One region of the Streptomyces sp. YJ-C3 genome, then DNA from elsewhere that is predicted to be linked to it. Evidence: riboswitches for the same ligand, from Rfam matches in the RefSeq annotation. Region 1 holds a riboswitch; each other region holds the start of a gene.
The links. Region 1 has a riboswitch for cyclic di-AMP ahead of ACVHNB_RS13795 (M23 family metallopeptidase). Riboswitches for the same ligand answer to the same signal wherever they lie in the genome.
Positions count from the first base shown of each region.

Region 2: linked by a shared signal. The riboswitch ahead of ACVHNB_RS04045 (C40 family peptidase) and the one ahead of ACVHNB_RS13795 (M23 family metallopeptidase) in region 1 are both predicted to bind cyclic di-AMP.
Region 3: linked by a shared signal. The riboswitch ahead of ACVHNB_RS03290 (transglycosylase family protein) and the one ahead of ACVHNB_RS13795 (M23 family metallopeptidase) in region 1 are both predicted to bind cyclic di-AMP.

Region 1 is NZ_CM132685.1:3,152,385-3,156,760, reverse strand. It holds gene ACVHNB_RS13805 (STM4011 family radical SAM protein) at 1-865, shown strand, start outside; gene ACVHNB_RS13800 (SGNH/GDSL hydrolase family protein) at 837-1,655, opposite strand; gene ACVHNB_RS13795 (M23 family metallopeptidase) at 1,786-2,541, opposite strand; cyclic di-AMP (ydaO/yuaA leader) riboswitch at 2,545-2,730, opposite strand; gene ACVHNB_RS13790 (tyrosine-protein phosphatase) at 3,108-3,905, shown strand; gene ACVHNB_RS13785 (DUF6126 family protein) at 3,911-4,084, opposite strand; gene ACVHNB_RS13780 (helix-turn-helix domain-containing protein) at 4,077-4,376, opposite strand, start outside.
Region 2 is NZ_CM132685.1:914,491-918,866, reverse strand. It holds gene pcrA (DNA helicase PcrA) at 1-587, opposite strand, end outside; cyclic di-AMP (ydaO/yuaA leader) riboswitch at 991-1,145, shown strand; gene ACVHNB_RS04045 (C40 family peptidase) at 1,153-2,343, shown strand; gene ACVHNB_RS04040 (tellurite resistance/C4-dicarboxylate transporter family protein) at 2,369-3,343, shown strand; gene ACVHNB_RS04035 (hypothetical protein) at 3,321-3,674, opposite strand; gene ACVHNB_RS04030 (C40 family peptidase) at 4,040-4,376, shown strand, end outside.
Region 3 is NZ_CM132685.1:735,093-739,468, forward strand. It holds gene ACVHNB_RS03275 (nucleoside triphosphate pyrophosphohydrolase) at 1-509, shown strand, start outside; gene ACVHNB_RS03280 (cytochrome P450 family protein) at 606-1,832, shown strand; gene ACVHNB_RS03285 (transglycosylase family protein) at 1,994-2,983, shown strand; cyclic di-AMP (ydaO/yuaA leader) riboswitch at 3,165-3,321, shown strand; gene ACVHNB_RS03290 (transglycosylase family protein) at 3,326-4,018, shown strand.

The DNA of each region.
Region 1 (4,376 bases):
GTACCGGGGGCCGCTGTCCTCGTGCGACTACGACTGTCCGTACTGCCCGTTCGCCAAGCGCCGCGACTCCACCGCGCAGCTGCGCGCGGACCGCGCGGCGCTGGAGCGGTTCTCCGGCTGGGTGGCCGGGCAGCGCGAGGACCGGCTGTCCGTCCTGTTCACGCCGTGGGGTGAGGGGCTGGTGCGGTCCTGGTACCGGAAGGCGATGGTCGAGCTCTCGCACCAGCGGCACGTCGCGCGCGTCGCCATCCAGACGAATCTGAGCTGCCGCACGGAGTGGCTCGCCGACGCCGACCTGGACGCGCTCGCCCTGTGGTGCACGTTCCACCCGGGGCAGACGCCCTACGAGCGGTTCCTCGGCAAGACGCGGGAACTGGCGCGGCGCGGGGTGCGGTTCAGTGTCGGCGTGGTCGGCCTCCCGGAGCATCTGGAGCAGGCCCGTACGCTGCGCAGGGCGCTGCCGTCCGAGGTGTACCTGTGGGTGAACGCGGCGGAGGGCCGTACGTACACGGACGAGGAGGCCGCGGCCTGGACGGCCGTCGACCCCCTCTTCCCGTACAGCAGGCATCCGCACCGCTCGGCCGGGCTGCCCTGCCGGACCGGTTCCTCGGTCGTCTCGGTGGACGGCGAGGGCACGGTGCGCCGCTGTCACTTCGTCCGGGCCGAGCTGGGCAACCTGTACGACGGTTCCTGGCGCGCGGCGCTCGGACCCCGGGCATGCCCGCTGGCGGTCTGCGACTGTCACATCGGCTACGTCCACCTGGAGACGCTGCCGCTGTACGACGTCTTCGCGGGCGGGGTCCTGGAGCGGATACCGGCGGCGCCGGTTCAGGCGGTCAGGACGCCGATTCCAGGTGCGCCTTGATGATGTGCGGGTCCACGAACCCCTTGGCCTCCACGCGGTCCCCGGAGGACTCCCCGCGCAGCCGCCGGCCGATCCACGGCACCAGGAACTCCCGGGCCCAGTGGATGTCGTCGCGCCGCACCTCGAACGTGCCGCGCGGCGGGAGCAGCGGCCAGGGCTGCTCCGGGTCGGCGGGCACGTCGACGCCGAGCATCTGCCCGGCGCGCAGCGCGACGCGGGTGTGTCCTTCGGCGGAGAGGTGCAGCCGGTCCTCGTCCCAGGCCCTGCGGTCCTGGATGGACTTCAGCGACCACAGGTCGAGCATCGTGCAGCCGTGCCGGTCGGCGATGGCCCGTACGTGCATGTTGTACGTGGCGATCTTGCCGCGCAGATGCTTGAGGACGGCCACGTCGCGGGTGTCGAAGCCGGTGGCGACCATGACGGTCCCGGCGGCCTCGGTCAGGCGCACCACGGCCTTCTCGAAGCGCTCGGCCACGTCGTCCGGGTCGGTGCCGGGGCGGATGATGTCGTTCCCGCCGGCGACCAGGGACACCAGGTCGGGGGCGAGCTCGACGGCCCGCGGGATCTGGTCCTCGACGATCTGGTCGATGAGCTTGCCGCGCACGGCGAGGTTCGCGTACTGGAAGGTGTCCTCGGGGACGCGGTCGTCCAGGAGGACGGCGAGCCGGTCGGCCCATCCGACGAAGTTCCCGTCGGGCCCGGGGTCCCCGACGCCTTCGGTGAAGCTGTCCCCCACCGCCGCGTAGGACCGAATCGTGCCGCCGCTGAGTGATCTCGATTCGTTTGCCACGACCACACATCTTTCACCCTCGGTTGTGACCTACGCGACCGTAGCCAGGGGTTGACGCGTGGTGAGAAAACCCACTCGGCGCCCGGGGAATATCCCCGGGCGCCGAGAAGATCGCGCGTGGTGCCGCGGCTCAGACGTTGACGCCGTGCTCGCGCAGGTACGCCAGCGGGTCGATGTCGGAGCCGTAGCTCGGCGACGTACGGATCTCGAAGTGCAGGTGCGGTCCGGTGACGTTGCCGGTCGCGCCGGAGAGGCCGATCTGCTGGCCCGCGGTGACGGTCTGCCCGGAGGAGACGCCGACCGACGACATGTGGGCGTACTGCGAGTAGCGGCCGTCGGCGTGCTGGATGACGACCTCGTTGCCGTAGGCGCCGTCCCAGCCGGCGGAGACGACGGTGCCGGCGCCGACCGCCTTGATCGAGGTGCCGGTGGGCACGACGAAGTCGGTGCCGGTGTGGTAGCCGCTGGACCACATCGAGCCGGACTGGTGGTAGGGCGTGCCACTGGTGCCGTCGACGGGCTTCACGTAGTCGGCCGTGGTGGTGCTCGCCTGCGTGGCCGTGGTGGTGGCGCTCTTGGCCGCGGCGCCGTCCAGCGTGAGCTTCATGCCGGGCTTGATGAGGCCGGAGTCGGAGCCGACGACGTCTTTGTTGGCCTGGTAGAGCTTCTTCCAGCCGCCGTCGACGTCCTGCGCCTTGGCGATCTTGGAGAGCGTGTCACCGGCCTTGACCGTGTAGGTCTTCGCGGCGGTGTCGGCGGTCGCCGCGTGGGCGCCGGTGGCGCCGATGAGCGGCAGGGCGAGCGCGGCCCCGCCGGCCGAGGCGACGGCGGCGGCGCGCGTGACGCGCTGGGACTTCGGGCGGCGGTGCTTTCCCTTGGCGGGCATGGCGGATTTCCTCTCCGTCGCCTGCGAGGTGAGCTGTCGGGTTCGGGCTGGAGTTGCCCGGCCGCGCCCGGTGTACGAGCACGACTTCACCCCTAGCCGCATGGGGAATTCCCTCGGCGGCGTACTGCCTGTGGGTCCCCCGCTCCTGCCGTCACGGGTCGTGGTTCGGAGTCCGGGCGGTGGCAGGACTAGGCGTTCCGCCCGGATTGAAGGGTGACCGTAAGGCAGCACGAAAGGCGGCGACAAGCATCGAATTGACTTATGGTGCCGCTTTCTTGATCGACTGAGAGCTTTCTGTGTCACCCTGCGTCGACGGTCGCGCTTTACCGGCGCCATACCTTCAAGAAAATCAAGGGAATTCCCGAGAGGTGGATTCGAGGCGACCGCCACGCACCGTCACGGCTATGAGCCTGCTCACGCGCCCGGCCACAATCTCCCTTCCCTTGCGGATAGTTGGCGCATAAATACCTAAAACGGACACATGGTTGGCGCCGGAATCCATGTCGTATCGTCGGGAGCGCGCCCGCCGGCGAGCAACGCCGGTGATCCGACCGGGAGGAGCCCCCGTGACGCAGCACGCCCCGTCCACCGAGCCCGAGCTGTCCGGAGTGCGCAACTTCCGCGATGTGGGCGGCCTGCCGACGGTGGACGGCCGGAGCGTGCGGCCGGGCGTGCTCTACCGCAGCGGCCATCTCGCCCACGCCACCGCCGAGGACGCGGCGTTCCTCGCCGGGCTCGGCCTGCACACCGTCTTCGACTTCCGCAACGCCGCGGACCAGCGGCTGGAGGGCGCCGACGTCGAGCTGCCCGGCGTGCGCAATGTGAACCTGCCGCTGTCCGACCCGGCGGACGGCGCCGAGTTCTGGCAGATGGTCCGCGACGGCGACATAGAGCAGCTGCGGTCCCTGCTGTCCGAGGGCCGCGCCGCGGACCGCATGATCACGTCGTACCGCTCGATCATCACCCAGCGCACCGCCGAGCACAGCCGCGTGCTGCGCTCGATCGCCGAGGACAGCGTCCCCGCCCTGATGCACTGTGCGGCGGGCAAGGACCGGGCGGGGCTGTCGATCGCGGTGACGCTGCTCGCCGTCGGCGTGGAGCGCGACGCGATCGAGGCGGACTACCTGGAGTCGAACGCGAAGCACCGCCGCTACAAGGTGCGCCGCAGCGGCACGTCCGCCGACGCCTACTCCCCCGAGGTCATGGAGCTGCTCAGCCCGCTCTTCGACGCTCGCTCCACGTACCTGCACGCGGCCTTCGACACCATCGAGCAGACCTGGGGCGGCACGGACCGCTACTTCGAGGAGGGCCTGGGGCTCACCGCGGCCGAGCGCGACCGGCTGCGCGAGCGGCTCCTGGTCTGACCCGGCTACTCGCCCCCGCCCAGCGTGAACAGCAGGTAGATGAAGGCGGCGAGGGCGTGCCCCGCGAAGACGTACACGAGGACCCGGACCCAGATGCCGCGCGGCAGCTTGTCCTCGATGTCCCGCCGGGCGGGCTGTTCCCCGGCGGTGGGCTCGGTCGCGTCGCTCATGTCAGTCATGTCGGGCCTCCCGGGCCGGACCGGCCGCCGGGCCGAGGCACAGCGCGGCGGTCGGGCTCTGCAGCAGGGTGTGTACGAAGAGGAGCTCGGCCCCGCCCGGGTCCCCCGCGGCGATCCGGTGCGGGGTGAGCGAGTCGAAGTGCGCGCTGTCCCCGGGGTCGAGCCGGTAGGACGTGTCCCCCAGGCGCAGCCGCAGCCGCCCTTCGAGGACGTAGAGCCACTCCTCGCCGGGGTGGACGCGCACGATGTCGCCCTGCGAGCCGTACGGCACGTGGACCCGCAGCGCCTGCAT
Region 2 (4,376 bases), 2.2 Mb from region 1:
TCGAGGTCCAGGTCGCGGCAGACCAGGGCCATCAGGCGCTTGCTGTCGGCGGCGTCGTAGATCGAGAACGACGAGGTGAAGCCGAGCTTCTTCGACTCGCGGCGCAGGATGCGCACGCAGGCGCTGTGGAAGGTCGAGACCCACATGGCGTTGGCGCGCGGGCCGACGAGGGACTCGACGCGCTCCTTCATCTCGCCCGCGGCCTTGTTCGTGAACGTGATCGCGAGGATCTGGCCGGGGTGCACGCCGCGCTCGGCCAGCAGGTAGGCGATGCGGTGGGTGAGGACGCGGGTCTTGCCGGAGCCGGCGCCCGCGACGATGAGCAGCGGGGTGCCACCGTGCACGACGGCCGCCCGCTGGTTCTCGTTCAGCCCGTCGAGGAGGGCCGCCGGGTCGAGGGCCGGGCGGGGGGCGCCGTCGCGGTAGTAGGCGTCCCTGGCCGGGGGCACGTCGAACTTCCCGCCGAACAGGTCGTCCGGGATCGGCTCCGGCGCGGGGCCGTCGTGCTCGTCCTCGGGCGGCGGCGGGGGCTCCTCCGCGCCGCGCTGGAGGCTGGCCAGGAAGTTGTCGTCAAAGAGGCTGCTCATCGCTCTACGAGTCTAGGCCGCCCCACTGACACCCCGCCGCCGCCTTCACCACACCGCCCGTCCGAGCAGGTCAGCGGCTTCGGAACGCGCGGGTCGGCCGGGCCCGGACACCGGACGCCCCCTCGTCACACTCCATGACGACACCTTCACAAATAGTGAGTGAAGCCCACACACTCCCGCATCCCCGACAAGCGCATGGACGAAATGCGAACAAATCGCCGCAGACCATGAGGGGTTGGCCGCATACGGCCAGGTGCGGGGCCGCGGAGTCGCCAAGGTCACGAAAATGTATCGGGCATATCGAACATCAACCTTCACAGCAGCAACACGAGTTGGCTACGGTGCTGCGCGGGCAGCCCGTCCCCCCGCTCGCGAACAACGCGGCGACCGGGCAGCCCCCGCTGAGTTCCGTACGCCGAGAGGCAGGGAACCGGGGACCCAACCGACCTTGGGGTGAATCGGCTCAACGGCCCGGCACCATCGGGCAGTTGACCGTAGGGCAGCCTTCCGTACGCCCGAACCCGACAGCTAACCCGGTAGGCGGACCACGGAAGGAGTCGCCTCCTTGGCGTCGCACCGCAAGCCGCGCACCCGCTCCCGGATGTCGGGCGGCCTTCGCACCACCCCCGCGGTCGGGATCACGACCGCCGCCCTCACCTCGGTGGCCCTGCTCTCGCAGACGGCACAGGCCGCCCCCGCGCAGCCGGCCAGGCCGAGCCTCGAAGAGGTGCAGAAGAAGGTCGACACCCTGTACCGGCAGGCCGAGGTCGCCACGCAGAAGTACAACTCCGCCAAGGAGCAGACCGACAGCAAGAAGAAGCAGGTCGACCAGCTCCTCGACGACATCGCGCAGCGCACCGAGAAGATGAACGCGGCCCGCCAGGACCTGGGCCGGTTCGCCGCCGAGCAGTACCGCTCGGGCGGGGTCAGCGACACCGCGACGATGTTCCTCGCCGACGACCCCGAGGACTACTTCGCGCAGAACCACCTGATGAGCCGGATGACCGCCAGCCAGAAGAAGGCGGTCGACGACTACCAGGAGCAGCAGCGCGCGACCGCGAAGAAGCGCACCGAGGCGCAGGAGAACCTCCAGCAGCTCACCTCCTCGCAGACCGAGCTGAAGACCTCGAAGCAGAGCGTGCAGTCCAAGCTCTCCGACGCGCGCCGGCTGCTGTCCGAGCTGACGGCCGAGGAGAAGCAGCGGCTCGCGGCGATCGAGAAGAAGAAGGAAGAGGCGGCCCGCAAGAAGGCCGCCGAGCTCGCCCAGAAGCAGAAGGCCGAGGAGGAGCAGAAGCGGAAGGCGGCCGAGGAGGCGGCCCGGCAGGAGGACGGCTCGGGTACGTCGTCCGGATCGGGGTCCGGCTCGTCCGGCTCGTCCGGCTCGTCGTCGACCTACGCGGCCAAGGCGGCGAAGGCGCTGGCGTTCGCCAAGTCCCAGGAGGGCAAGCCGTACGTGTGGGGCGCCACGGGCCCGGACTCGTACGACTGCTCGGGGCTGACCCAGGCGGCCTGGAAGGCGGCGGGCATCTCGCTGCCGCGCACCACCTGGGACCAGGTGGAGGTCGGCACGACCGTCCCGCTCTCCGACATCCAGCCGGGTGACCTGGTCTTCTTCTACGACGACATCAGCCACGTCGGCCTCTACCTCGGCGACGGCATGATGATCCACGCGCCGAAGCCGGGGGCGTACGTCCGCGAGGAGTCCATCTACTACGACGGCACGGGGTCGATCCACAGCGTGGTGCGCCCCGCCTGACCGGATCCGCGGTTACGTTCGGGCGGTGCAGCACCGCCCGGACGTGATCCCGCAGTCCTTCTGGTCCCAGCTCCCGCCCGCCGCCGGTGCCGCCGTGATGGCGACCGGCATCGTCTCGGTCGGGTTCCGGCTGACCGGGTACGCCGTCCTGTCCGGTGTCTTCCTGGTCCTTGCCGCGGCGCTCTGGGCGGTGCTGGCCTGCGATTTCCTGCTCCGTCTCGTCCGCGACCGCGGCCGCTGGGAGCGCGAGGCGGACACGCCGCCCGCGCTGACCGCGGTCGCGGCGACGTGCGTCCTCGGCACCCGGCTCTCGCTGGCGGGCCTGCAGGCGCTCGCCGAGGCGCTGCTGGTGATCGCCGCGCTCGTGTGGCCCGTGCTGCTCCTCGCCGTCGTCCGCCACTGGAAACCGCGGATGCCGGGGCTCGTCTTCCTCGTCTGCGTGGCGACCCAGAGCCTGGCCGTGCTCGGGGCGACGCTGTCGGCGGAGCTGGGCGTGGCCTGGCTCGGCCACGCGGCGGTGGTGGTGTTCTGGTGCGGGATCGTGCTGTACGTCGTCGCGTTCGCCCGGTTCGACCGCCGGCAGGTGTTCGAGGGGGCCGGGGACCACTGGATCGCGGGCGGGGCGCTGGGGATCTCGGCGCTCGCGGCGGCCCGGCTGGTGCTCGCCGGGCGGGCCGGTGACCTCTGGAACTCCGACGTCACCGGGGTGCTGCGCGACATGTGCGGGGTGCTGCTCGCGCTCGACCTGGCCTGGTACGTGGTGCTCGCGGTGGCGGAGGTGCTGGAGCCGCGGTTCACGTACGACGTGCGGCGCTGGTCGACGGTGTTCCCGATGGGGGTGACGGCCGTGGCCACGCTCTCCGTGGCCACCGCCGTCGAGACGTCCTGGCTCAAGGGGCCGGGACAGGTGCTGTTGTGGATCGCGGTGGCCGTCTGGCTGGTCACCGCGGTGGGGGCGGCCCGCTCGGCCGGGGCCGTCAGGTCCAGAGCACGGCGATGAAGATGTTGGCCACGGTGAGGCCGCCGACCGCCGCGAACAGGCCCTTCTCCGCCTTCTCCTCGTCGCGCTTCACGTAGACGATGCCGAGGATGACGATCAGGATCGCCAGCTTCACGCCGATCTTGATGTTGTTCACGGTGTTGTCGTCGGCCTGATGGAGGCCGACCAGGGCGACACCGGTCACCAGCATGGTCAGGGCGCCGTGCAGCATGGCCTTGTTGAAGCGGGCCGTGCCCTGCCCCATCGCCGACATCTGCGTGAGGAAGCCGCCGAGCAGCGAGGCGATGCCGATGATGTGCAGGCCGACGAAGAGATGGATGAGTACGTCCATGCTGCGGAGCCTAACGGGACGCCCGTGTCGTCCCGACACCGATCCCCCGTAGCCCTCGCGGACGACTTCGGGCCGCTTCGGGCCACTACGCGCACCTGTCCATCACTCTCTGCCACCAGCCGTAACAAACAAGCCAGTTCCTAACAATCCGGCGCCAACCCGTTACGCAGAGGTTTAGCGTCCTTCCTCAGGTGACCGGCTCCCCACCGCCGCCCGGGCCAGGGGCGGCAGTCGGACACCACCGCCGAGAAAGGTCCGGCGGCGGCCCGCTCCCCCTGTGCGGGCCGCCGCCGGACGCGCGATCGGCGCCCCTCACGCAGCAGTACGTGCAGGCAGGCAGTACGACCGGAAGGACGTGGCACTTCGTGCCGGCAGCGCATCGCAAGCCGAAACAGCGTTCGTTCAGTGGCAGTACGGTCCGCACCGCGGCCACCCTCGCTCTCGCCTCCGCGGCGACCACCATCGCCTTCGACGGCGGTGCGGCGCACGCGGAGCCGAACCTCAGCCCCGCTCAGGTGAAGGCGAAGGTCGACAGGCTCTACCAGGAGGCGGAGGTCGCCACCGAGAAGTACAACGGCGCGAAGGAGAAGGCGGGCAAGGCCCGCAAGAAGGTGGACTCGCTGCAGGACGAGGCGTCCCGCCGGACGGAGTCGCTCAACACGCAGCGCCAGCAACTGGGTGCGGTCGCGGCGGCGCAGTACC
Region 3 (4,376 bases), 2.4 Mb from region 1:
AGACGGGGAACAGGGACGAACTGCGCGAGGAGCTCGGCGACGTGCTCCTCCAGGTCGTCTTCCACGCACGCATCGCCGAGGAGTCGGCCGGCGAGGCCGGCGAGGCCGACGAGGACACCGCGCCGTTCTCGATCGACGACGTGGCGGGCGGCATCGTCACCAAGCTCATCCACCGCCACCCGCACGTCTTCGGCGACGACACCGCGTCCACGCCGGAGGAGGTCAAGGAGCACTGGCTGCGCACGAAGGCCGAGGAGAAGCAGCGGGCCTCGGTCACGGACGGCGTCCCGGTCGGCCAGCCCGGCCTGGCCCTGGCCGCGAAGCTCGGCTCGCGCGTGCGCACGGCGGGGCTCGACGTACCGGTGCCGACGGGATCCGGTGTGGGGTACGAACTGCTGGCGCTCGCCCTGCGGGCGGAGGCGGACGGGGTGGACCCGGAGGCGGCGCTCAGGGCAGTGGCCCGGGTGTACCGGGACGCGGTGCGGGCGGCCGAGGGCCTGGCGGGGTAGCCGGCGCAGCGCCCCTGGCGGGGCGGATACCGTCGGGGAGTGACCGAAAGCCCCGCCCCGCACGACGCACCCGCCCCGCACGACGCACCCGCCGCGATGCCCGAACTCTTCACCTGGGAGTTCGCGAGCGACCCGTACCCCGCCTACGCCTGGCTGCGCGAGCACGCCCCCGTGCACCGCACCACCCTGCCCAGCGGCGTCGAGGCCTGGCTGGTCACCCGGTACGCGGATGCCCGGCAGGCCCTCGCCGACCAGCGGCTCAGCAAGAACCCGGACCATCACGACGGGTCGTCGCACGCCAAGGGCAAGACCGGCATCCCGGGCGAGCGCAAGGCCGATCTGATGACGCACCTGCTCAACATCGACCCGCCGGACCACACCCGGCTGCGCCGCCTCGTCTCGAAGGCGTTCACCCCGCGTACGGTGGCCGAATTCGCGCCCCGGGTGCAGGAGTTGACCGACGACCTGATCGACCGGTTCGCGGCGAAGGGCGAGGCGGACCTGATCCACGACTTCGCCTTCCCGCTCCCCATCTACGCCATCTGCGACCTGCTGGGCGTTCCGCGCGAGGACCAGGACGACTTCCGGGACTGGGCGGGCATGATGATCCGGCACGGGGGAGGGCCGCGCGGCGGCGTCGCCCGTTCCGTGAAGAAGATGCGCGGCTATCTCGCCGAGCTGATCCACCGCAAGCGCCACGACCCCGGCGACGATCTGATCTCCGGCCTGATCCGCGCCTCCGACCACGGCGAGCACCTCACCGAGAACGAGGCCGCGGCGATGGCCTTCATCCTGCTCTTCGCCGGCTTCGAGACGACGGTCAACCTCATCGGGAACGGCACGTACGCCCTGCTCACCCACCCTGAGCAGCGCGCGCGGCTGCAGCGGGCGCTGGCCGAGGGCGACACCGGGCTGCTGGCGACCGGCGTCGAGGAACTGCTGCGCTTCGACGGCCCGGTCGAGCTGGCGACCTGGCGGTTCGCGACCGAACCCCTCACCATCGGCGGCCAGGACATCGCCACCGGGGACCCGGTCCTCGTCGTGCTCGCCGCCGCCGACCGCGACCCGGCGCGCTTCGCCGCACCCGACACCCTCGACCTCGCGCGCCGCGACAACCAGCACCTCGGCTACGGCCACGGCATCCACTACTGCCTCGGCGCCCCCCTCGCGCGCCTGGAGGGACAGACCGCGCTCGCCACCTTGCTGACGCGCCTTCCGGACCTGCGACTTGCCCAGGATCCGGCCGATCTGCGGTGGCGCGGCGGTCTCATCATGCGTGGACTGCGCACGCTGCCGGTGGAGTTCACGCCCCACCAGAACTGACGAGCCGTCACATCTGTGACTTTCACGTGATCTGCGCTGCATCGACTTGTGACAAGCGTTCGAGTCCCGCTACGTTCACCAGTCATCGCGACACGTGCACATCCTGCACTCCCGCATCACCCGTCGCGTGCAGCAGCATCAGTCTCGCGAAAGGGAACCGCATGCTCTCCGGGAACGGTCGTCACCGTCGCCCCCGTCAGGCACCCGCTCTCGTTGTCGCCGCCGGTGTCACCGGCAGCGCCATCGCGATCCCGCTGCTCGCCGCGACCAACGCGAGCGCCGCCTCCACCAGCACGTGGGACAAGCTCGCCGAGTGCGAGTCCGGCGGCCAGTGGAGCCTGGACGCGGGCAACGGGTACTACGGCGGACTGCAGTTCTCGCAGGAGATGTGGGAGCAGTACGGCGGTCTCGACTACGCCGCGCGCGCCGACGAGGCCAGCAGATCCCAGCAGATAGCCGTCGCCGAGAAAGCGCTCGACGACCGCGGGCCGAGCGCCTGGCCGAGCTGCTCGATCGTGGCCGGTCTCACCAAGAGCGACGACTCGGCCGATGTCGACCCGGGCGCGAGCGCCTCCCCGTCGGACGACTCCTCGGACGGCTCCTCGGACTCCGCCGACGACTCCGCCACGGATTCGGGAGACAAGAATCACGACGGGTCCGGCACATCGGACACCCCGTCAGCCGACGCGACGGGCGATACCTCCGGTAACACGTCGAGCGACGACCCGAGCGACACGGCAAGCGACAAGTCGGACAAGTCGGGGCAGTCCGCCGACGATTCCGGCACCGACCCCAGCGCCGACGCCTCCGGCTCGGCGGCCGATCAGGAGCCCTCGGACGCGGCCACCCCGTCCGCCCCGGCCTCGGACGACGCCTCCGCCGGCGGCCGTCACCGCGGCGACCGCGCCACGGACGACACCTCCGACTCCCGTACGGGAGAAGGCCGTCACGCCTCCCGCGAGGAGCGGCGCGACGAAGGGACGTACACGGTCCGCTCCGGCGACAACCTGTGGGACATCGCCGACGCCCATGACGTCGACGGCGGGTGGGATGCGCTCTACGACCTGAACAAGAAGACGGTCGGCTCCGACCCCGACCTCATCCTTCCTGGTCAGAGTCTGGATCTTGGCCTCGAATCGGGCGAAAAGTAGCGGGAGTTCAGGGCTGGTTGGGGCGCGTATGTCCACTTTTGCGCGAGTGAGACATGAGTCTCAAAGACCCTGATCGTCTTTGAAATCGGGCGGATCCACTGCTTAACGTCGTCACCGCTCGCCACTGCGGGCCCCGACGGACGTCACGCCGAATCCTGCCAACGTCCGTACGGGAACAGTCGACGCGTCAGCGCCGTAGGCAGGAGCGGGGGACCCAGGTAAGTGCCGTTCAGGGAGACCGAGACGGCTTGGGGTTAAGCCGCGCACAAGGATGCGCGGCCGGGCACTCACTGGCCCGAACCCGACAGCTCACCTCGTAGGCGTCGGTGAGGGGATCTCTCCATGCTGCTTTCCAGCAAGGGCAAGCACCGCCGCCCGTCCAAGGCCGTCCGTGTCGCCACGCTCGCCGGCGTCGCCGGTGCCGCTGTCGCCGTCCCGCTGATGGGCGCCACCTCCGCCTCCGCCGCCTCCACCTCCGAGTGGGACCAGGTCGCGCAGTGCGAGTCCGGTGGCAACTGGTCCATCAACACGGGCAACGGCTACTACGGCGGCCTCCAGTTCTCGTCCTCGACCTGGGCCGCGTACGGCGGCACCGCCTACGCCTCCTCCGCCGACCAGGCCTCCAAGGCCCAGCAGATATCGGTCGCCGAGAAGGTCCTCGCCGCGCAGGGCAAGGGTGCCTGGCCGAGCTGTGGTGTGGGCCTGTCCGGCGCCTCCACCTCGAACTCCGCCCCGGCTCCCGAGCAGCCGAAGCAGCAGCAGGCTCAGCCGCAGCAGCGCTCCGAGTCCTCCACGACCACCCGCTCCGAGCAGCGCCAGGCGCCGCAGCAGCAGGAGTCGAAGAAGACCGTCACGACCCCGACCGGCAAGAAGGTCAAGAAGGGCGACGGCGAGTACAAGGTGAAGCACGGCGACACCCTCAGCAAGATCGCCGAGGCGCACGGCACCACCTGGCAGAAGGTGTTCAAGCTCAACAAGGACATCGTCACCGACGCCGACCTGATCTACCCGGGTCAGCAGCTGCACCTGAAGTAAGCCGCACGTATAGAGGGGAGCCTCGGCATCGGCGGACGCCGAGCTCTTTCGACCCGTCCCCATGTAACGGGCCGCTCGCATCGGCGCCCCATCCCGGCATCCGGGGTGGGGCGCCTTGCTGTCCGCCGACTGCGGCACCGTCGCGGCTGCCCGCGGCCCGCACCCGGCGCTCGGCCCGGACACGGCGGACGGGATTCCGTCACCCGCACGCCACCACCCCGTTTTGTTCCAGTTGGGAACATTTCGCTAACGGCGTTGTCCACGAGACGGGCGGTCGGCTGGCCGATGCCCCGGAGCCGGTTAGGCTCATGGGTGCGGGAATGCGTTACCGAGGCAGCCCGCCCAGTTGCGTCACATC